DNA from 2 places in the Staphylococcus sp. acrmy genome. Region 1 is predicted to be linked to the other one. Evidence: predicted binding sites of a transcription regulator. Region 1 holds the regulator's gene; the other holds the start of a gene.

Region 1 (11,710 bases):
CGGGAGACCGTACTTTTAGACACTCCCGCTAGCTTTGCGATATCTGATATATTTTTCATTAGTATAATCACCTAAATTAGTAACAATTTAAGATATATTTTATCACATATATAATCACTCAAAGTAAAATTTTGTTATAGTTTTTGAATTTTAAATGAAAATAATTAATATCTTTTATTTAATTTATTAAGTTCACCGTAGAAGTAAGCTTTTTCTCCATGAACAAGTTGATCTAAACCTCTCTCATTTTCTTCTTTAGTTATCGCTAATGGTGTACATTTTTGTAGTACTTTTCCAATTATCCAAGTTAAAACAATAGTATATAAGACAACCACTACCACTGCACTTAATTGAATTAATACTGTATGTAAATGGCCGTTGTAAACGAAACCATTGATAACATCAGGATTAACTTCTTTCGATTGAAATACGCCGGTTAAGACTGCTCCTACTACGCCACCAGCTCCATGGATACCAAATGCATCTAATGTATCATTATATTTAAATTTTTCTTTAATCACATTAATTACAATGTAGCAAACGACGCCACCAATCATAGAAATAATATAGGCATTAAAATAATTAACGTAACCAGCAGCCGGTGTAATCGCTACTAAACCAGCAAGCATACCTGATAACAACCCAAGTAAACTCAATTTTCTAGTCAAAATATATTCGAGCACTAACCAACTAAAAGCGCCACCACTCGCTGCAATGACAGTATTCACAAATGAAACAAGCGCGATATTGTTGAATGCGTAGGCACTGCCAGTATTAAATCCATACCATCCTATCCATACTAAAATACCACCAATTAAAGTAATTAATAAATTATGCGGTTGGATTTTTTCAGTGTCTTTATTTTTGCCGAGCATTATAGCAAGAATAAGTCCTGATACACCTGAGGTAATATGTGCAACTGTTCCTCCGGCATAATCAAGTGCATCTAGTTGTTGAATCCAACCGCCACCCCACACCCAATGTGCTACTGGAGAATAAATCAGTACCACCCAAACTAAAATAAAAATAATAAATGGGATAAATTTCATACGTTCTGCAATAGAGCCTGAGAGTATTGAAATAGCAATCGTGCAGAACATCATTTGGAATAACATAAACAAAGCGAATGGGATATGCGGACTTAATTGTTCATTAATACCAAATCCTACATGTTGTAACCCTAAAAATTCAAAATCTCCTATCACTAGATTCCCTGTTCCAAAACTTAATGAGAATCCAACCGTAATCCATACGAAAGTAACGATAATCATTGCTGCCATACTTTGCATTACTGTATTAAGTACGTTCTTCGATTGGACAAGCCCTCCGTAAAAAAGACTTAATCCTGGTGTCATAAGCCATACGAGTAAAGTACAAAGAAATAAAAAAATTGTGTCATCCATCTTCATTATTACCACTTCCTTTGAAAATATCATAATGATACATTTCGAAGTTGGCAAAAATACGTAAGATAAAATGACACAATTTGTAACTAAATATAACATAATCATATTGGGACTTGTTAATCTTTTCAATTATTAAAAATTGATTACTAGCGTCCCAACTGAATTAAATTTATCACATCATTATGCTTTTTGAACTGTAATCGTCCATGAAGCGTCGTCAAGTTGTTCATAATTTGTAACAGGATAACCTTGTTCAGCTGCCCAGTTAGGAATCGCTTCAGTGGCTTGTGTGCAGTCGAAATCAATTTTTAATTCATCGCCATTATCTAATGACTGCATTTTCTTTTGTGCTTCGATTAATGGGAATGGACATACCATACCTACTGTACCTAATTCATATAACATCTTTATTCCTCCTTAAAATTTAAGTCGTTTGAGGTTGTTGTGATACAGATTGAGTAGATTGTTTTTGTAACTTTTTCATAGGTCTTACAAAAATGAAATAACTCATAAACCAAGTACCTAAAATCATAGATACTAAACCAATCCAACCTTGCCAGCTTAACGCTGCTGTTTCAACTAGACCATTACCAATTGAACAACCGCCTGCTACTGAAGCACCGAATCCCATGCAGATGCCTCCGATAGCACTGTTACGGATTGTAATTTTGTCTGGTAAACGCCATTTAAATTCTTTAGCACCTCTAGCCGCTATATATGAACCAGCAAATATTCCTAGGATTAAAAATACACCCCAGTCTATAAATTTTAAATCTCCAGTTATTAAAAATTGAATTAAATTCGCAGATGGTGTTGTAATACCTAGACCGCCTTCACGACCTGTTGAATAGCTCATCGGCCAAGCGATTAATGCAATGATTCCCACTGCAATACCAGCTAAAAATGGATGATATCGCTTTTCAAACAAATAGTGTCTTATGCCAGTATATTTCTGTTTAAGTTTAGACACAGCTACTTTTGGTTTAGGTTTGCGCAATGTACGCACAACTAATGTAATTGTAATAATTAATAAAACTAAGACTAAAATCCACGCTGGAATACCAGTCGTTTGTGACATACTTGCATTAACATTTGTCGGTGTATTGACCTTTTCCATTAAAGGAAGTAAAATACCCGTCTTCGTAACTGCAGCGGATAAAGCATATAAAATTAAGGCTACCCAGCTACCAATAAGGCCTTCGCCAGCTCGGTACCAAGTTCCTGTTGCACATCCTCCAGCTAAAACAATACCGATACCAAAAATAAATGAACCGATAATTGTCCCGATTACTGGAAATGTTTCATGAGCTATTGTTATGACTCCGAAACTCGTTAAAGCTAATAAGCCGATACTTTGAACGGTAATGGCTACTAATAAAGCATAAAACATTTTATTATTCTTTTGCACATACATATCTCTAAAGCCACCTGTTAAGCAAAAACGTGTACGTTGCATAACAAAGCCTAGTAGTATTCCTACGATAAGACCGCTAATAATCATCCATGTCAAAAGCAATTCATCCTTTCCCGATTAATTTACTAAGATATTATAATAGAAAGTTACACTTTTGGCAATACAAGACGGTTATTTACATTAGTGAACATCATTTATTGGTTTGCAAGATCACAAATTATTAATGTCTTAGTCTTTTATTTTTATAAAATTATAGTTAGACATAAATAAAGCTCTTTAATCTATGGATGCGATTAAAGAGCCTTACTTATTTCTCTGTCATTTTTGTCGTATTTAATTTGAATAATTTTTCATAAAGAATAGTAGTGATTGAAGTTCAATACCTAAATCTATATGATGAACTTGTACGCTACTTGGCGTTTCAACTCTAGCTGGTGTAAAATTTAAGATACCTTTCACATTTGCTTCTACTAAGTTATCAACTACTTGTTGAGCTACATTTTCAGGAGTAGTGAGGATAACCACACTAATTCCTTTCGATTCGAGAACTTCTTTTAAATTATCCATATCGTGAATCGTTACATCGCCTATTTGAGTTCCAATGATGTTTGAATCAATGTCAAAGGCTTCAGTAATTGTCATTTCATCGTGTATAGAAAAGTTATACGTTAGAAGTGCACGTCCTAAGTTACCAACACCTACGATGCCAATGTAAATATTATCACTGTCACTAAGTTCTGATTTGAAGAATTCTAGTAAGCTATCAATATTATAGCCATAACCTTTTTTACCTAATTCTCCAAAATAAGAAAAGTCTCTTCTAATAGTGGCCGACTCTATATTGAGTGCTTCGCTAATCGTTTTAGAGTTCACTCGATCAATTCCTTTAGACTTCAAAGTATTAACGAATCTATAATATAACGGTAGTCGTTTCAAGGTTGCACGAGGAATCTTAGCATGATTTTGAGCCATTTTTTGTGTCCCCCTTTTGTTTGAATTTTTAATCTATGTATCCAAACTAATTAGAGTGCAATTAGTCATTACTGTGAAATCTATATTATGCCCTATAATGAATACTGGAATATTATACCTTAACACTTTTTAAAAATAAATATCTTAGTTTCATGAAAATATGTTATACGGTAAAATATAGAGTAATATACAACGGAAAATTTAAAATAAAATAATAAATATAGAAAGGTGAAACTTAATGATACTCTTGCAATTAAACGATATTTCGAAGTCGTTCGACGGTGAAGATATATTCACACGTGTTAATTTCGAAGTTAAGACCGGAGAACGAATTGGCGTCGTTGGTCGAAATGGTGCCGGCAAGTCTACATTAATGAAAATTATTGCAGGTGTTGAAGATTACGATAGTGGCCATATTTCTAAAATTAAAAATCTTAGTATCGGCTATTTAACTCAACAAATGACTTTAAATTCATCAGCTTCAGTTTTTGAAGAAATGTCGAAGCCATTTGAACATATTAAAAAGATGGAAGCTTTAATTAAAGAAGAAACGGATTGGTTAGCAATACATGCTAACGACTATGAAACCACTGAATATCAGCAACACATGGAGCGTTATGAATCTTTATCTAATCAATTTGAACAATTAGATGGCTATCAATACGAAAGTAAAATTAAATCAGTGTTACATGGACTTAATTTTACTGAAGAAGATTTTAATAAACCTATCAACGACTTTAGTGGCGGACAAAAAACACGCTTATCTCTTGCACAAATGTTACTAAGCGAACCCGATTTATTACTACTGGATGAACCGACGAACCATTTAGACTTAGAAACGACTCAATGGCTAGAAGATTATTTAAAGTATTTTAATGGCGCAATAGTTATTATTAGTCACGATCGTTATTTCCTAGATAAGATTGTTACTCAAGTATATGACGTTGCATTAGGTGATGTTAAACGCTATGTAGGTAATTATGAACAATTTATAACACAACGTGATAAATACTATGAAAGTCGTATGCAAGAATATGAGAAGCAACAAGAAGAAATTAAACGTCTTGAAACATTTGTTGAAAAAAATATTACACGTGCATCCACAAGTGGTATGGCTAAGAGTCGTCGCAAAACATTAGAAAAAATGGAACGCATTGATAAACCAATGTTAGATGCTAGAAGTGCTAATATTCAATTTGGTTTTGAACGTAATACGGGTAATGACGTCATGCATGTGCGTGACCTAGAAATTGGTTATAGCTCCCCTATTACTCAACCTATTAATTTTGAAGTTTCAAAAGGCGACCATATTGCAATTATCGGACCAAATGGCGTAGGAAAAACGACTTTGATTCAAACGATTGCGAATCGTCAACGTAAATTAGGTGGCGAAGTCACATTTGGGGCTAATTTACAAATTGGTTATTATGATCAAAAACAAGCTGAATTTAAATCAAGTAAGACCATCTTAGATTACGTATGGGATCAATATCCTAATATGAATGAGAAAGATGTGCGTGCGGTACTTGGTCGTTTCTTATTCGTACAAGACGATGTTAAAAAAATTATTAACGATTTATCCGGTGGGGAAAAAGCCCGCTTACAACTAGTCTTACTTATGCTACAAAGAGATAATGTGTTAATCCTTGATGAACCGACGAACCATTTAGATATCGATTCAAAAGAAATGTTAGAACAAGCCTTACAATATTTTGAAGGTACTATTTTATTCGTTTCCCATGACCGTTATTTTATAAATCAATTGTCTAATAAAGTCTTTAATCTCAACAGTGAGGGTGGGAAAATGTATCTAGGCGATTATCAGTATTATATTGAAAAAACAGAAGAAGCAACTGCGTTAAAAGCTTTCGAAGCGGAACGCAATCCAAGTGATACATCATCTTCTCAACCTGATAATGAAAAGTTAAACAATGCCTATGACACTCAAAAACAACAACGCAGAGAACAACGAAAACTAGAACGTCAAATTGAACAGTGTGAAACTAAAATTGAAGAATATGAAGAATATATTTCACAAATTGACGAACTACTCACCCAACCTGAAGTATTTAGTGATCCTGAAAAATCAGCAGAATATGCAAATCAAAAACAAGAAACCGAACAAAAATTAGAACAAGTTATGGTAGAATGGGAAGAATTACAAGAAAAGTTATAATACACTTTATCAATCCAATAACTAGGAAAAGTTCACAAACTTTTTCTAGTTATTTTTATTCGATTTCACTCAGAATGTTATAAACAGTAAAAACCTTATAATAACAACTATCCACAAAGTTATCCTAGTTATCCACAAGTAATATGTAACTTATTTACATTTCTTTTACACAAAATTTAAGCTATATCCACACTGTTAAACACCGTTTATCCACAACTTATACACTTTCTGTTGATAAGTACACACGTTCCCTATTGACTTGGGCATAGTATTTAGACGTCCTAATTATCTCTATTCTTAATTTTTTTCTTCTTTTACCGTAGACAATTGGATATAAAAAATACGTTGTTTAATAACTAATTACTTTACAAATAAAGCGCTAAGCTATTATCAATTACTGATAGTTAGCTTAACGCTTTTATTAGATTCCTTTTATTCAATTGTAGCTTCTTCAATATCAATGTTGTTTTGACCATTTAAATCTAATCCTGCTGTAATACCCGCTTCATAGAAGTAATAACCCGCTGCACCAATCATCGCTGCATTATCTGTACAAAGTTTTGGGCTTGGAATAGATAGTTTAATGTCATTTTCTTCACATAACTCAGTTAGACGCTGACGTAAGCCTTTATTACTTGCGACACCACCTGCAACAATTAAGCGTTTTACATCATATTCCTGACACGCTTTAACTGCTTTAGTACTTAATACATCAACGACGCTTTGTTGAAAGCTCGTAGCCACATCTGCTTTAATAATCTCTTCATTTTTTTGACGTTGATTATGCAATTTATTAATAACTGCACTTTTCAAGCCACTAAAACTAAAATCATAGCTATCTTTTTCTAACCAAACTCTTGGAAAATGATACGTGTCATTACCAGTAGCGGCTAATTTATCAATTTCCGGTCCTCCTGGATAAGGTAAATCAATCGTGCGTGCAACTTTATCATAGGCCTCGCCTACTGCATCATCACGCGTTTCACCAATCACTTCGAAATTCATATGTGATTTCATATAAACTAGTTCAGTGTGGCCACCTGATACAATTAATGCCATTAAAGGAAATGTTAACGGATCTTCAGTGTTATTAGCATAAATATGGCCGGCGATATGATGAACAGGAATGAGCGGTTTATCATAGGCAAAAGCTAACGCCTTCGCAGCATTAATGCCGATTAATAATGCGCCAATGAGTCCTGGCCCTTGTGTAACTGCCACCGCATCAATCTCTTCCATCGTCACATTTGCAGCTTCAAGTGCCTCTTCCACCGTTGCTGTGATACCTTCCACGTGATGTCGACTCGCCACTTCTGGAACTACTCCGCCAAAGCGCTTATGACTCTCAATTTGACTTAATATAATATTAGAGAGTATCGTTTTACCATTTTCTACAATACTCACACTTGTTTCGTCACAACTTGTTTCTATAGCTAAGATTAGTACGTTCTCATTCATTTAAATTCACCCACATCACTAATGCATCCTCGCCTTCTCCATAATAGTTCTTTCGTTTACCACCAAATTGAAATCCTAGATTGGTATATACATGTTGTGCCACAACGTTAGTGACTCTAACCTCTAAACTCATGACTTCGCATGTATGTCTAGCATAATCCATTACATATTTGAGTAATAATTGCCCTAAGCCATAACCTCTATAATCTTTGCGTATAGCTACCGTAGTAATCTGTGCTTGATCAATCACTATCCATACGCCTAGATAACCGATAATTTCATTTTGGAAAATGATTACAAAATATTTAGCGAAATGATTCTCGTTAAGTTCATGATAAAATGCATCGATTGTCCATGAACTATCATTAAAACTTTCTCGTTCTATATCAAAAACACTTGGCACATCGTCAACTTGCATTGCTCTAATTGTTAATTCTGATTCTGTTGGTTTAACCAATTGCGTTCCGCCTCTGATAATTTAATATAATTTGGTACAAATGAATGAATATTTTCAGGTTGAGTAATAAGCTCTTTCATTACTTGAGCTTGTGGTAGATTATCAATGATTTGTCCATTAAGCTTATCTGCCAACTTGCTAGCATCTTGCCCAATAAAAATATAAGACTGATTGAGGTCGGCTAGTTTCACATGAAGGTCATTAAGTGACAGGTATTGATCTTCTAATATAGTTGTTAATTGACCATCTAAATATTGATAAATGCCTGTGTAAACCGCTTCACGTCGTGCATCAAATATAGGGACTAATAATCTATCGTCTTTATTTTCGATAGTTGCTGCTAAGGCTTTAAGAGAAGATACACCATATAAATCTGTTTCTAAAGCATAGGCTAGCGTTTTCGCTTTAGTAACACCAATTCTCACTCCGGTATACGACCCTGGCCCTTTCGCTACTACAATACCATCAATTTCTCTTTTGTTAATACTTACTTGGTCAAACAAACTTTTGATTCCTGGCATAAGTTGGCTTGAATGATCTTGTTTACTATCAGTTGTCAGTTCAGCGAGTACTTCGTCATCTGATGTTAACGCTATAGACATAGGTCGGTTAGACGTATCAATTAATAGTAATTTCATGCTCCACTGCCTCCTTTATTAAATTGTAATGCTTCCCAATAGCTTGAATATCTATATCACGCGTAGTTTCATTAACGGTTTTAATATGAATCGTTAATTGTTCTTGAGGTAATAAATCTTGGATAAATTGACTCCATTCAATAACTGTAATTGCCTCATCTTCAAAATATTCATCAAACCCTAAATCTTCATCTGAATCTTCGAGACGATAACAGTCCATATGGTGTAGTTTTAATTTACTACCTTTATAAGATTTAATTATATTAAAGGTTGGCGAATTAATGTTTCTCTTTACGCCAAGATGCTTTCCTATAAATTGAGTTAAAGTCGTTTTGCCAGCACCTAAGTCACCATTTAATAGAATGACATCTTTAGCGTGTAAATGTTGAACTAGTATTTCAGCAAAATGATTCATTTCATCTAAATTTTTAATACGTATCATTAGTCCTACGCTCCTATTCATACTATTTTAAATACAAATTATAGAACTTTATAGTTGCAGTTAGTCACTTCAATATCAATTTCATTGAAATAGTGATTGATATTAAGGAGATTTTGTACGAAATTTTAACTTATTAATTGTAACAAAATTTAGTTAAAATTTCTCACCATTCATATAAAAATTAATCAAACTATAATTTTTAGAAAATTCTAAAAAGAGTATTGACTTAGAATATCTATTGTAGTAAATTAAGTTTATCAAATTTTTAAACAATTCTAATTATTTAAATAACTACCATTCAAGGAAGGAGTATAATAAAATGACTCAACTTACATATCTACCACATAATGTAACTGACAATTTAATTATTATTTTATTATACTCGCAAGGGCTGGAACTTTAGTGTAGAAACATACTAAACGTTTAAGTCCTATTTCTCATTGAATGGGACTTACAGACGTCCCAATTATTTATTGGGGCGTCTTTTTATTTTGATAATAAAAGATTTTACGGGGGAATTATTAATGAGAAGTGACATGATAAAAAAAAGTGATCATCAAGCACCAGCTAGAAGTCTTTTACACGCTACAGGCGCACTTAAAAATCCAACTGATATGAACAAACCATTTGTAGCTATTTGTAATTCGTATATTGATATTGTGCCAGGTCACGTTCATTTGCGTGAATTAACAGATATTGCTAAGGAGGCAATCCGTGAGGCAGGCGCCATTCCATTCGAATTTAACACAATCGGTGTCGATGATGGTATCGCTATGGGACACATTGGCATGCGTTACTCCCTTCCATCTCGTGAAATCATTGCAGATGCTGCTGAAACCGTTATAAATGCCCATTGGTTTGATGGTGTATTTTATATTCCTAACTGCGACAAGATTACGCCAGGTATGTTACTTGCTGCTGTTAGAACAAACGTGCCGGCTATCTTCTGTTCTGGTGGTCCTATGAAAGCTGGTTTATCTGCACAAGGTAAAGCACTAACATTGTCATCAATGTTTGAAGCGGTCGGAGCTTTTAAAGAAGGTTCAATTTCTAAAGAAGAATTCTTAGATATGGAGCAAAATGCTTGCCCTACTTGTGGTTCTTGCGCAGGAATGTTTACAGCTAATTCAATGAACTGCCTTATGGAAGTATTAGGTTTAGCACTTCCATATAATGGCACAGCACTTGCGGTAAGTGAACAACGTCGCGAAATGATACGAGAAGCTGCATTTAAATTAGTAGAGAATATTAAGAAAGATATTAAACCACGTGACATTGTTACTCGCGAAGCAATTGATGATGCCTTTGCCTTAGATATGGCCATGGGTGGTTCTACTAATACTGTCCTTCATACCTTATCTATCGCTAATGAAGCTGGTATTGAGTATGATTTAGAACGCATTAATGAGATTGCTAAAAAAACACCTTATTTATCTAAGATTGCACCAAGTTCTTCATACTCAATGCATGATGTTCATCAAGCTGGCGGTTGTCCGTCCATCATTAATGAACTTATAAAAAAAGAAGGTACACTTCACCCTGATCGTATTACAGTGACTGGCAAAACATTACGTGAGAATAACCAAGGTAAAGAAATCCAAAACTTTGATGTTATTCATCCACTAGATAATCCATATGACAAAGAAGGCGGACTGTCAGTCTTATTCGGTAATCTAGCACCTAAAGGGGCAGTAATTAAAGTCGGTGGTGTGGACCCATCTATCAAAACATTTACTGGTCAAGCCATCTGTTTTGATTCACATGATGCAGCGGTTGAAGCTATCGATAATAAAACTGTGCGTTAAGGTCATGTAGTGGTAATTCGATACGAAGGCCCTAAAGGCGGACCAGGTATGCCAGAAATGTTGGCACCAACTTCTTCAATTGTAGGTAGAGGACTTGGTAAGGACGTAGCCCTTATAACTGATGGCCGATTTTCAGGAGCAACAAGAGGTATTGCCGTTGGACATATTTCACCTGAGGCAGCATCTAATGGCCCTATCGGTTTAATACGAGACGGCGATGAAATTACCATTGATTTAATCAACCGTACACTTGATGTAAATCAACCTCAAGAAAAACTTTATAAACGTAGAGAAGAATTAGAACCATTTAAAGCAAAAGTAAAAACAGGATACTTAGCAAGATATACTGCATTGGTTACAAGTGCAAATACTGGTGGCATCATGCAAGTCCCTGAAAATCTTATCTAATATAAGGAGTGTTCACTATGAATAATAAGGAAAGTAATGTACTTAATCCAGAAGCAACTGTAGACCCTGTACAATATACAGAAACGTTAGAACCACAAGCACTTGAAGAAGAAACGTTAAATGCATTGCGTACAGGCTCAGAATTATTAGTAGAAGCATTATTACACGAAGATGTGGATTTCATCTTCGGTTATCCTGGTGGCGCCGTTTTACCTCTATATGACACTTTTTATGACGGTAAAATTAAACATATTTTAGCACGACATGAGCAAGGCGCGACACATGCTGCAGAAGGTTATGCACGTGTCTCTGGTAAAACTGGAGTGGTCGTAGTAACTAGTGGTCCTGGAGCTACGAATGCGATTACTGGAATCACAGATGCTTATAGTGATTCCCTACCATTAGTCGTATTTACTGGCCAAGTAGCAACGCCAGGTATCGGAATAGATGCTTTCCAAGAAGCTGATTTATTATCTATGACTACGCCAATTACAAAAGCAAATTATCAAGTGAAAAATGTAGACGACATCCCTC
Region 2 (11,710 bases), on a different contig from region 1:
AGGTCGTGCAAAGTAAATATATTCCATAGCTGAAATAGCTGTATTTGTATGGCTTGTATAAGATTTAACTTCTATTCCATCATTGTTAATAATGACGTATTCACCTGCATGGATATCTTGGACATACTCAGCACCTAAGACGTCGATAGCGCATGTTTCACTTGCTAAGATGTAAGTGCCGTTTTGCATCTTACCAACTACTAATGGACGAATAGCATTAGGATCTACCGCGCCATATAATGCGTCTTTTGTTAAAATCGCAAATGTGAAGCCACCTCTAATTTGTCTCAAGCTTTCTTTTAAAGCTTCTTCAAATGTTGGTGCTTTACTACGGCGAATTAAGTGCATAATAACTTCAGTATCTGAAGAAGAGTGGAAGATGGCTCCATGTTTTTCCAAATATTGACGTAATGATTTAGCATTAATTAAGTTTCCATTATGACAAATGGCAACACTCATATCATAAAAATGATAAAAGAATGGTTGAATATTCTCGATGCCTTTATTACCTGAAGTCGCGTAACGCACATGTCCAATAGCGTTATGATCACTTTTAAGACGTTCCATTTGAACTTCTTTAATTGCTTCAGTCAATAATCCAAGACCGCGTTCTCCTTTTAATGTTTCACCCTCTGACACGACAATACCCGCGCCTTCTTGGCCACGATGTTGTAAGCTATGAAGTCCCATATAAGTGAGTTGGGCTGCTTCAGCGTGATTCCATATTCCAAAAACGCCACATTCTTCGTTTAATCCACTGTAGTTAAACATTGCGCAATTGCTCCTTCCCAATGTTCTTTAATGTCTGAGACTTTTTCAGTAATAGTAGTTTGAGCATTGGTAACTTTAAACTCATCGACGTCTGTTAATTGACCGATTTCAATCGCGTTATCGATATCTAAAGTTTGTCCTTCTTTCACTGCGATAATATAACGTCCTTGAGTCTCACTGAATAGTTGGGCATTTGAAAGGTTTAATTGAGCTTCTATACCAAGGCTATAGTGCGCACTAATACGTGCTAATGTGATTAACAAACCGCCTTTACCTACTGTTTGTACATGTGAAGCTACGCCATTTCTGATAGCTGCTTTAACCGCTTCACCTTTAGCAACTTCATCACTTAAATCAATCGCTTCAAACTCATGATTTACATTGTTATACAATAATTTCTCTATTTGACTTCCTCCAAAGTCATCTTTAGTTTCGCCAACTAAATATAACTTATGGCCTGCTTTAGGGTGGAAATCATTTAAATAATTAATATCTTCAATTAGTCCTACCATGCCGACAACTGGCGTTGGGAAGATTGATGTGCCACGTGTTTCGTTATAGAGTGAAACGTTACCTGAAACTACTGGTGTTTTAAGTACTTCACATGCTTCTGACATTCCTTTAGTCGAATCAATTAACTGTTGATAAATTTCTTTTTTCTCTGGAGAACCATAGTTTAAGCAGTCAGTCATCGCAAGTGGTGTAGCACCTACTGCTATAAGATTACGATATGCTTCAGCAACGACCATTTTTCCACCTTCGTATGGTTGGTTATAAACGTAACGTGCTTCACCATCAATAGTAGAGGCAATCGCTTTGTTTGTACCTTCAACACGTACGACTGATGATTGTAAACCTGGTTTAATTATTGTATTTGCACCCACTTGTTGATCGTATTGTTCATATAGATAGTGTTTAGAAGCAATTGTTGGGTGGACTAATAACTTTTCAAATACATCTTGAACATCAATGGATGAGTAGTCATTCTTAGAAGTATTATATTCTTTATCTTCGCCTTCAAGCACATAGACTGGGGCTTCATCTGCTAAAGATTGTACTGGAATATCCGCAAAAACTTCGCCTTCATATTTAAGAACGAAGCGGTCAGTATTCGTAACTTCACCAATCACGGCACTATCTAATTCGTGTTTTTCAAATAAGTCTAGGAATTTTTGCTCAGTCCCTTTTTCAATAACGAGTAACATTCTTTCTTGTGTTTCAGAAAGCATCATTTCATATGGAGAAATGCCTGGCTCACGTGTTGGAACTTGATCTAAATGTAAGACAAGTCCACTACCACCTTTAGCGGCCATTTCTGATGAAGACGATGTTAAACCTGCAGCACCCATATCTTGAATACCAACTAATTCTTCAAAAGTAATTGCTTCTAAAGTAGCCTCCATTAATTTCTTACCAACGAATGGGTCACCAATTTGAACTGATGGACGTTTACTTTCACTTTCTTCAGTTAATTCTTCCGAAGCAAAGGTTGCACCATGGATACCGTCACGGCCTGTTTTTAATCCTACGTAGATGACTGAGTTACCTTCACCTTTCGCCGTCCCTTTTTGAATCATATCGTGATCAATAACACCCACACACATTGCATTAACTAATGGATTACCGTCATAACGATCATCAAATTCAATCTCACCTGCAGTGGTTGGAATACCGATACAGTTGCCATAGCCACCGATACCACGGACTACACCTCTAAGTAAACGTTGATTTTGTTTTTTCGATAATTCACCAAAGCGAAGACTATTTAATAAGTTGATAGGTCTTGCCCCGATTGAAACGATATCTCTAATAATGCCACCTACACCAGTTGCAGCACCTTGATAAGGTTCGATTGCAGAAGGATGATTATGTGATTCTACTTTAAATACAACGGCTTGTTCATCACCAATATCAACTACACCTGCACCTTCACCTGGGCCCATTAAGACGTGTTCGCCAGTTGTAGGAAATTGCTTTAAGAAAGGTTTAGAATGTTTATAAGAACAGTGCTCGCTCCACATTACTGAGAAGATACCGACTTCTGTAAAGTTAGGTTCTCTTCCCAAAATCGTACATACTTTCTCATATTCTGCATCGCTTAAACCCATATCTTGATATAATTTTTCAAGTTTAATTTCTTCAATACTAGGTTCGATAAACTTAGACATTTTGTTCCCTCCAACTATTAACCATTGCTTCGAATAATTTCACGCCGCTATCTGTGCCAAGAATTGTTTCAAGTGCTCTTTCAGGATGAGGCATCATGCCACACACATTACCTTCCTTGTTTACAATACCGGCAATATGTTCATGTGAGCCGTTCGGATTATCTTCATACGTTAAAATAATTTGGTTATTTTCAACTAACTCGTTATAAACTTCGTCAGTACAGTAGTAATGACCTTCGCCATGTGCCACTGGATAGATAACTATTTCATTTTCTCCATATAAATTAGTGAAAGGAGTTTGATTATTGGCAATTTTTAGACTTTCATTTCTGCTAATAAATAAATGCGTATCATTATGAAGTAAAGCGCCTGGTAACAATCCTATTTCTGTTAAAATTTGGAATCCATTACATACGCCCAATACTGGTTTACCTTCCTTAGCAAGACGTTTCATTTCATTAATAATTGGAGCTACGCTTGCCATTGCGCCTGAACGTAAGTAATCTCCAAATGAGAAACCACCTGGAATTAACACACCATCGAAACCTTCTAAAGACGTTTCTCGATAATCTACATACTCTGCGTCAGCACCTGATTTAATTGCTGCATTATACATATCCCTATCGCAATTGGAACCTGGAAATACGAGAACTGCAAATTTCATTTTATGCATTCTCCTTTTCATCAACGATTTTATAACTATATTCTTCAATAACTGTATTAGCGAATAATTTTTCACTTAGTGTAGTCACAATATTATTAACCGCTTCGTCGGTTGGCTCGTCTACTGTCATATACAACACCTTTCCAACACGAATATCATTCACTTGTTTATAGCCTAAGTCATGTACGGCACGGTTTAACGCTTGTCCTTGAGTATCTAACACCTGTGGTTGTAAAGTGATGTGTAATTCAATCGTTTTCATTATTTAAGATCCTCCAATTTATTTAAAAATGTTTGATATGTGTCTATAAGTGAACCAGTATCATTTCTGTAGACGTCTTTATCGAAGTTAGTATCTGAATATTTATCCCAAATACGACATGTATCAGGTGAAATTTCATCTGCTAATAAGATTTTGCCATCTTGTGTTTTACCAAATTCAACTTTAAAATCAACTAATCGTAATTCCATTTCATCCATTAATTGAGTCAACACTCGATTAATATCTTTAGCCATTAATTTTAATGTTTCTATCTCTTCATCATTAGCAATATGCAAAAGTTTTATATGATCATCAGTAATTAACGGGTCATTTAAATCGTCATTTTTATAGAAAAATTCTACTAGTGGTTCTTCAAATTGTTTGCCCTTTTCAAGACCTAAGCGTTTTGTAATTGAACCTGTAGCAATATTTCTAACTACCACCTCTAATGGAATAATCTTCACTTCTTCAACTAATTGTTCTGTTTCAGAAAGTTGTTTAACAAAATGACTATCTATGTCATTTTTAGCTAAGTAACCAAATATTATGGATGTAATTTGATTATTTAATCGCCCTTTACCTTCCATTTTATCTTTTTTAGCACCGTTGCCTGCAGTCACTTCATCTTTATATTCAACTCTTAATTGGTGTGGTGTATCAGTTGAAAAGATTCTTTTAGCTTTACCTTCATATAATAGAGACATTGATTATTCTCTCCCTTCAAATTGCTTAAGCATTTCATCTTCAGTTGTATTAACATCGTCAGTTAAAATCGTCATATGACCCATTTTGCGATCAGGCTTGCGCTCAGGTTTACCGTATATGTGGACATGCCATTCAGGGTGGTCACTAAACTGTTCTTCTAATAAATCTAAATCTCGTCCAAGCAGATTCATCATAACGGCTGGCTTTAATATTTCAATTGAGCTAGGCAATGTTTGACCAGTTACCGCAAGAATATGTGTATCGAATTGAGAATAATCACATGCTTCTATTGAATAATGACCAGAATTATGAGGTCTTGGTGCGATTTCATTCACATATAAGTGATTAGATTTATCAATGAAAAATTCTACTGTGAATGTGCCTACAAAGTGGACCTTCTCAATGATTTTATTCACTTCTTCTCTTGCTTCTTCTTCCTTGTCACTTCTAGCAGGAACAATCGTTTTAAATAAGATTTGATTGCGATGTTCGTTTTCTTGTAGTGGGAAATAAGTAATTTGATTATGATTACCAATCGTCACTGTTAAAGAAACTTCTTTATCAATATCAAGATAGCGTTCTGCTACGCATTCTTGATGTGCGATAAGTTCTTTAGCTTCGTCAATTAAAGTTTCATCTTTAACTAAGATTTGTCCTTTACCATCATAGCCACCAAAGCGTGTTTTAATAATAAAAGGATAACCAAGTTGATGAATAGATTGATGTAAATCGTCTTCATTTTGCACTGATAAAAATGGAACGATTTTAGAACCTGCTTGTTCTAATGTTTGTTTTTCAGTAAGACGATCTTGCAATAATTGAATCGCTTGATAACCTTGAGGAATATTATATTGTTGCGTTAAATGTTCCAGTTGAGTTGCCGAAATGTTTTCAAATTCATACGTAATTACATCTGACTTTTCGCCAAGTTCTTGAAGCGCATGTTCATCGTCATAGTTAGCAACGATAAAGTCATGTGCTACTGGTCTACATGGACTATCAGGGTTAGGATCTAAACATATTACTTTAAATCCCATTTTCTGAGCGGATTGTGCCATCATCTTACCTAATTGACCTCCGCCAATAATACCTACTGTGTCACCGAACTTTAGCTTATTGAAGTTCATTTTGCATTTCACCTACTTTATCTGAAAGTGATTGTTCATAATTTTCTAAATTTTTACGAACTGATTCATTACTTATGCTTAAAATTCTAGCCGCTAGAATGCCTGCGTTTTTAGCTCCTGCCGTACCAATCGCAGTTGTTGCAACCGGGATACCACCAGGCATTTGAACAATTGATAATAATGAATCCAGTCCTTTTAAGCTTTTAGATTCAATTGGAACACCAATCACAGGTAAAGTTGTCAATGAAGCTACCATACCAGGTAAGTGTGCTGCACCACCTGCTCCAGCAATAATGACATCATACCCATTAGCATGAGCTTCGCTTGCAAAGTCGAACATTAATTTTGGCGTACGATGTGCCGACACGACTTTCTTATCGTACGGAATTTCGAATTGTTCTAACATCTTGCAACTCTCTTGCATTATCATCCAGTCTGAGGAACTGCCCATAATGACCGCTACTTTCACTTTGTACACCCTTTCAAAAGTTTGAAATTTAGATATGATTAGTTGTATATTACAGATATAGCATAACAATCCTTAAAAACTTTTTCAATTAAAAATCGAACTTTATCGATAATTTTTAATCTAATTTACGTCTTTTGGTAAATAATTGACGTGCTGAAAGGTTTAAAGTTAAGCTATAGTTATGAGTTAAACAAACAAGGAGGAATTTTTTGTGGTTGCAAAAATTTTAGATGGGAAACAAATTTCTAAGGACTACAGACAAGGATTACAAGATCAAGTTGAGTCTTTAAAAGAAAAAGGTTATACGCCTAAATTATCTGTTATTTTAGTCGGTAACGATGGCGCTAGCCAAAGTTACGTTAACTCTAAAAAGAAAGCTGCTGAAAAAATCGGCATGATTTCTGAAATTGTACATTTAGATGGAGATACTTCAGAAGAAGATGTACTAAAAGAATTAGAACGTTTAAATAATGATGATTCAGTTAGTGGTATTCTCGTTCAAGTCCCACTTCCTAAACAAGTAAGTGAACAAAAAATCTTAGAAGCTATCAATCCTGAAAAAGATGTTGACGGTTTCCATCCTTCAAATATTGGTAAATTATATATTGATGAACAAACTTTTGTTCCATGTACGCCATTAGGTATTATGGAAATCTTAAAACATGCTGATATTGATTTAGAAGGAAAAAATGCTGTAGTTATTGGACGTAGCCATATTGTTGGTCAACCAGTATCTAAATTATTATTACAAGCCAATGCTACTGTTACTATTTTACATTCACGTACTAAAGATATGCACAGCCATTTAAAAGATGCTGATGTTATTGTCAGTGCAGTAGGACAACCTGGTCTTGTTACTAAAGACGATGTTAAAGAAGGCGCAGTTATCGTAGACGTTGGTAATACTCCAGATGAAAATGGTAAATTAAAAGGCGACGTTGAATTTGACGAAGTAAAAGAAGTTGCTGGCGCTATTACTCCAGTTCCAGGAGGCGTAGGCCCATTAACTATTACAATGGTCTTAAACAATACGTTATTAGCTGAAAAAATGCGTCGTGGAATCGAATAATTGATTAATTATCAATAACAATTCGAATTTTAGAATTTAAATTTTAAAAAAGTCTAGGACATAAATCTCAGAACAATAGCGTAGAGGTAATTCATGATTGAATCACCTCTACGCTTCTCTTTTTATCAATACTTCGTATTGTTTGGCTCCCGTTCCTGGGAGACAACTTCAGCCAGCCCATACTGACGTTTGGGCCCCAGTCTTCAGTTTGTCTTGTTTCCCTAGGAGTCTCGCCTACAATACTACGTTATATATGTGCGTAATTTTACATTAAAACACTTAAAAAATAAGACATTTTCTTATAATTTAATAAAAACTATTAAACTAAATTATCGTACTTTAAATACAAAATTATAATGTTTACCCATAAAAAAGCACCCCATAAAGTTAGATTTTTAGTCCAACTTTTGTGGTGCACATCAAACCCGAGACATAAACATCTTGGGTTCTTTTTACATAACTTTAACTTTAAACATATTAAATCGTAAGTATAGGTTCATTAAATGTCCCTATCTACTTTAACTGTTTATAATCAATTGTTTTAAACTGCTACGCTTAATTTAGGTACAAATGTTTCGTAATGAATATGACTTTGGTCAATATCCATTTCTTTAAGTACTTCAATAACTGATTGTAAGAATTTTGCACCGCCACAAACATATATTTCAGTATCATTTTTAATGAATTCTGCTAGATACTCTTTTGTTAAGTAGCCATTAGTTTCTCTGTCATATAATTTGTAGTCAGAGTTATTATTTTTTTGGTTAATTTCTTTTAAGTGTGAAGTAAATGGTGTGTCATTCACATCTCCTATAACTTGGATGAATTGTGCAGTACTTCCTGCTTCTGTTGCTTCATTAAACATTGATACAAGAGGAGTGACACCTATTCCAGCACCGATGAATAATTGAGGATGTTCTAGATTAGCCCCGCCAAATGGACCTACTGGAGCAGATAAATTAATATCGTCTCCTTCTTTCAACTCATCATGTAAAATAGTTGATACTTCACCTTCGTGATCAGTAGTTACATCTCTTTTAACAGCGAATGTAAGATGTGTTTTATCGCCACTTACGATTGAATAGTGTCGTTTAGCACGATATGGCATTTTCTCACTACTTACGTCTACAGTAATATATTCACCTGGTGTAAATTGGCTTAAATCATATTTATCTGAAGTAACCGTAAATGCTTTAATATCTGAAGATAATTTTTCAATTTTTTCAATTTTAAAAGCTTGGAAACCGTCCCATAGCATATTGCTATAAATATCTTTTTCTACTTGAATAAATACATCAGCAATTTCTTGATAAGCTTTTTTCCAAGTTTGAATAATTGGGTGATCGTCTTCTAGACCTACTACCGCTTTAATTGCTTCGATTAAATTTTCCCCCACTATGTCATAACCAGCTGGTGGTACTTGTAACGCACAGTGTTTATAAGCAATTTCTTTAACTACTGGTAAGATATTGCCAAGATTATCAATATTTACAGCTGCTGCTAACACACTTTGTGCTAAAGCAGTTGACTGAAACCCTTTTTGTTGGTTTGTTTGGTTAAACATATTTTTTAATTCTGGATGTTGTTGAAACATTCTTTTATAAAAATAAGAAGTAATTTCCGTCCCTTTTTCCTGTAATACTGGCACTGTTTCTTTGATTATGCCTTTTTCTTGTTCATTTAACACTTAAACCACTCCCGTTAGTTGTAATTTTCAAATTAACTACTATTTCATTATAATCTCTCATTAAATAACAAGATACATTTTGTTAAAAATTTCACAAAAAGTTCAATTTACATAATCTTAATATATATTTTTCTTTATATCATTTAATTTTCTGAAGTTATACGATATATTAGGACTATAGTATGATGTATAAATTTTAAGAATAAAGTATAGTTTAATTAAACGATTTAACGATTTAAATTTACGGAGGTTAACGTAATGAATAAACTAATACAGTCTCTTTCAGCGCTCGGAGTCTCCGCAACTCTTGTTACCCCTAACTTAAGTGCAGAAGCTACATCTAACCACACTCCTGAACTTAAAGGTGTAAATGACATTGTGATAGAAAAAGGTCAAAACTACAATTTATTAAATGGAATTAGTGCATTCGATAAAGAAGATGGCGATTTAACACATAAAATTACCGTGGATGGACACGTAGATACATCTAAAGTTGGTAAATATGAAGTTAAATATAACGTTATTGATTCAGATGGAGCTAAAGAAACTTCTACTCGATACATAGAAGTCAAATAAAATAACTTTTTAAAGAGGCTGAGCCATTAATATGAAAAATGGTTTAGCCTTTAGTTATGGCAGTAGTTGTCTGAAATGAAGATTCATTCGAGCCTCACTTCCTTCGTTTCTAGTCAACCTTGCCGGGGCGGGACTACGAAATCTTAGAAATTGCATTAGATTTCTGTCCCGCTCCCTAGATTTCTGTCTCACTCCCTAGATTTCTGTCTCACTCCCTAGATTTCTGTCTCACTCCCTAGATTTCTGTCCCGCTCCCTAGATTTCTGTCTCACTCCCTAGATTTTTGTCCCACTCCCTAGATTTCTGTCCTCCCTACCTTTTTTGCTTTCAAACCCCTTGAAAACAGTGAAAATGATAACGTTTCTCAACTATATGCTTATTACCTTTAATTTTGACATTTTTCACAAAATAGACACATAATCTTAACAAATCTTACACTCCCCGTCATTCCTATTGTCATTAGTTTTTTCCTATTTATTAATATAATTTTTTTTCGATAAGTACTTGTAAATATCGCGTAATAAACTAAAATTAGTGATAAGCCCTACATTTGTAGTATTAGGAGGTCAAAAAAGTGTCAAAATTCAAGTCTTTGCTTCTAATGTTCGGCACACTAATTTTACTTAGTGGTTGTTCTAACGTAGAAGTATTCAATGCAAAAGGGCCAGTAGCAAGCAGTCAGAAGTTCTTGATTATCTATTCAATCATCTTCATGCTTGTTATTGTTGCTGTTGTACTTACTATGTTCACTATTTTTATTTTCAAGTATAGCTACAATAAAAACAGTGAATCTGGTAAGATGCACCACAATTCTTTAATAGAAACTATTTGGTTTGTGGTACCAATCATCATCGTTATCGCTTTAGCTATTCCAACAGTTAAAACGTTATACGATTATGAAAAACCGCCTGAAAGTAAAGAAGATCCACTCGTTGTCTACGCAGTAAGTGCTGGGTACAAATGGTTCTTCGCTTATCCAGATGAAAAAATTGAAACAGTTAATACTTTAACTATTCCAAAAAATCGTCCAGTTGTATTTAAATTACAATCTATGGATACGATGACAAGTTTCTGGATTCCTCAATTAGGTGGTCAAAAATATGCCATGACTGGCATGACAATGAATTGGACATTACAAGCCAATGAAACTGGTACTTTCAGAGGACGTAACTCTAACTTCAATGGTGAAGGTTTTGCTCGCCAAACATTTAAAGTTAACTCTGTAAGTGACAGTGATTTCAAATCTTGGGTTAAAGATGCTAAAAGTAAAAAAACTATTAGCCAAGACGAGTTTGATAAACAACTCTTACCAAGTACACCAAATAAAGAATTAACATTTAGTGGTACACACATGGCATTCGTTGACCCTGCAGCTGATCCAGAGTATATCTTCTACGCTTACAAACGTTACAATTATGTTCAAAAAGATCCTAACTTTGTAGCTGAAAAAGATTTATACAAAAATGTTACTGATAAACCTCAGAAACCAGCTCGTAAGGTTCACATTACTAACGCTAACTACGAGCGTCACGGTATGAAGCCAATGATTTTAGGCAACAACGATCCTTACAACAATGAATTCAAGAAAGAAGAAAAACACAATTCTGAGGAAATGCAAAAAATCAGTAAAGAAGCAAAAGACGAAAATGCGTCTAAGCTTCAAAGCAAAGCAAATAATGATCATGGAGGTGGACATTAATGAATTTTCCATGGGATCAATTGCTCGTTAAGGGTAACTGGATGATAACAGCATCTCAAATTGCTGCTCCATTCTTAGTTATCGGTCTTATCGCAGCAATTTCTTATTTCAAATTATGGAAATATCTTTATAAAGAATGGTTCACATCCGTAGACCATAAAAAAATCGGTTTAATGTACTTAATTTGTGCGGTACTAATGTTCGTCCGTGGTGGTATCGATGCATTAATGCTTCGTACTCAATTATCTATTCCAGATAATACATTCTTAGAAGCAAACCACTATAACGAAGTATTTAGTACACACGGCGTTATCATGATTATCTTTATGGCTATGCCTTTCGTTTTTGGTTTATGGAACGTAGTTATTCCATTACAAATTGGGGCTCGAGATGTGGCATTCCCAGTAATGAATAACATTAGCTTCTGGTTATTCTTTGTTGGTATGGTTTTATTCAACCTATCATTTATCATAGGTGGATCACCAGCAGCTGGTTGGACAAACTACGCACCAT

What was found. The regulator Rex, encoded in region 1, represses fermentation and respiration genes when NADH is low (regulators of the CRP and FNR family bind a similar motif). The targets are predictions, from matches to a motif close to TTGTGAAATATTTCACAA.
Region 2: a site for Rex is predicted at 9,888-9,905, ahead of qoxA (cytochrome aa3 quinol oxidase subunit II). Genes of this name have one in related genera too.

What each region holds. Positions count from the first base shown of each region.
Region 1 is NZ_JALCVE010000008.1:85,823-97,532, forward strand. It holds gene FH144_RS09320 (LacI family DNA-binding transcriptional regulator) at 1-59, opposite strand, end outside; gene FH144_RS09325 (ammonium transporter) at 165-1,409, opposite strand; gene FH144_RS09330 (sulfurtransferase TusA family protein) at 1,587-1,811, opposite strand; gene FH144_RS09335 (YeeE/YedE family protein) at 1,831-2,907, opposite strand; gene FH144_RS09340 (redox-sensing transcriptional repressor Rex) at 3,154-3,792, opposite strand; gene FH144_RS09345 (ABC-F family ATP-binding cassette domain-containing protein) at 4,031-5,968, shown strand; gene tsaD (tRNA (adenosine(37)-N6)-threonylcarbamoyltransferase complex transferase subunit TsaD) at 6,401-7,426, opposite strand; gene rimI (ribosomal protein S18-alanine N-acetyltransferase) at 7,419-7,883, opposite strand; gene tsaB (tRNA (adenosine(37)-N6)-threonylcarbamoyltransferase complex dimerization subunit type 1 TsaB) at 7,856-8,521, opposite strand; gene tsaE (tRNA (adenosine(37)-N6)-threonylcarbamoyltransferase complex ATPase subunit type 1 TsaE) at 8,502-8,963, opposite strand; partial or broken gene ilvD (dihydroxy-acid dehydratase) at 9,488-11,176, shown strand; gene ilvB (biosynthetic-type acetolactate synthase large subunit) at 11,194-11,710, shown strand, end outside.
Region 2 is NZ_JALCVE010000002.1:238,447-250,156, forward strand. It holds gene purF (amidophosphoribosyltransferase) at 1-771, opposite strand, end outside; gene purL (phosphoribosylformylglycinamidine synthase subunit PurL) at 750-2,939, opposite strand; gene purQ (phosphoribosylformylglycinamidine synthase subunit PurQ) at 2,932-3,603, opposite strand; gene purS (phosphoribosylformylglycinamidine synthase subunit PurS) at 3,605-3,865, opposite strand; gene purC (phosphoribosylaminoimidazolesuccinocarboxamide synthase) at 3,865-4,569, opposite strand; gene purK (5-(carboxyamino)imidazole ribonucleotide synthase) at 4,573-5,697, opposite strand; gene purE (5-(carboxyamino)imidazole ribonucleotide mutase) at 5,684-6,166, opposite strand; gene folD (bifunctional methylenetetrahydrofolate dehydrogenase/methenyltetrahydrofolate cyclohydrolase FolD) at 6,378-7,235, shown strand; gene FH144_RS02955 (globin domain-containing protein) at 7,777-8,922, opposite strand; gene FH144_RS02960 (DUF5011 domain-containing protein) at 9,181-9,498, shown strand; gene qoxA (cytochrome aa3 quinol oxidase subunit II) at 10,073-11,197, shown strand; gene qoxB (cytochrome aa3 quinol oxidase subunit I) at 11,197-11,710, shown strand, end outside.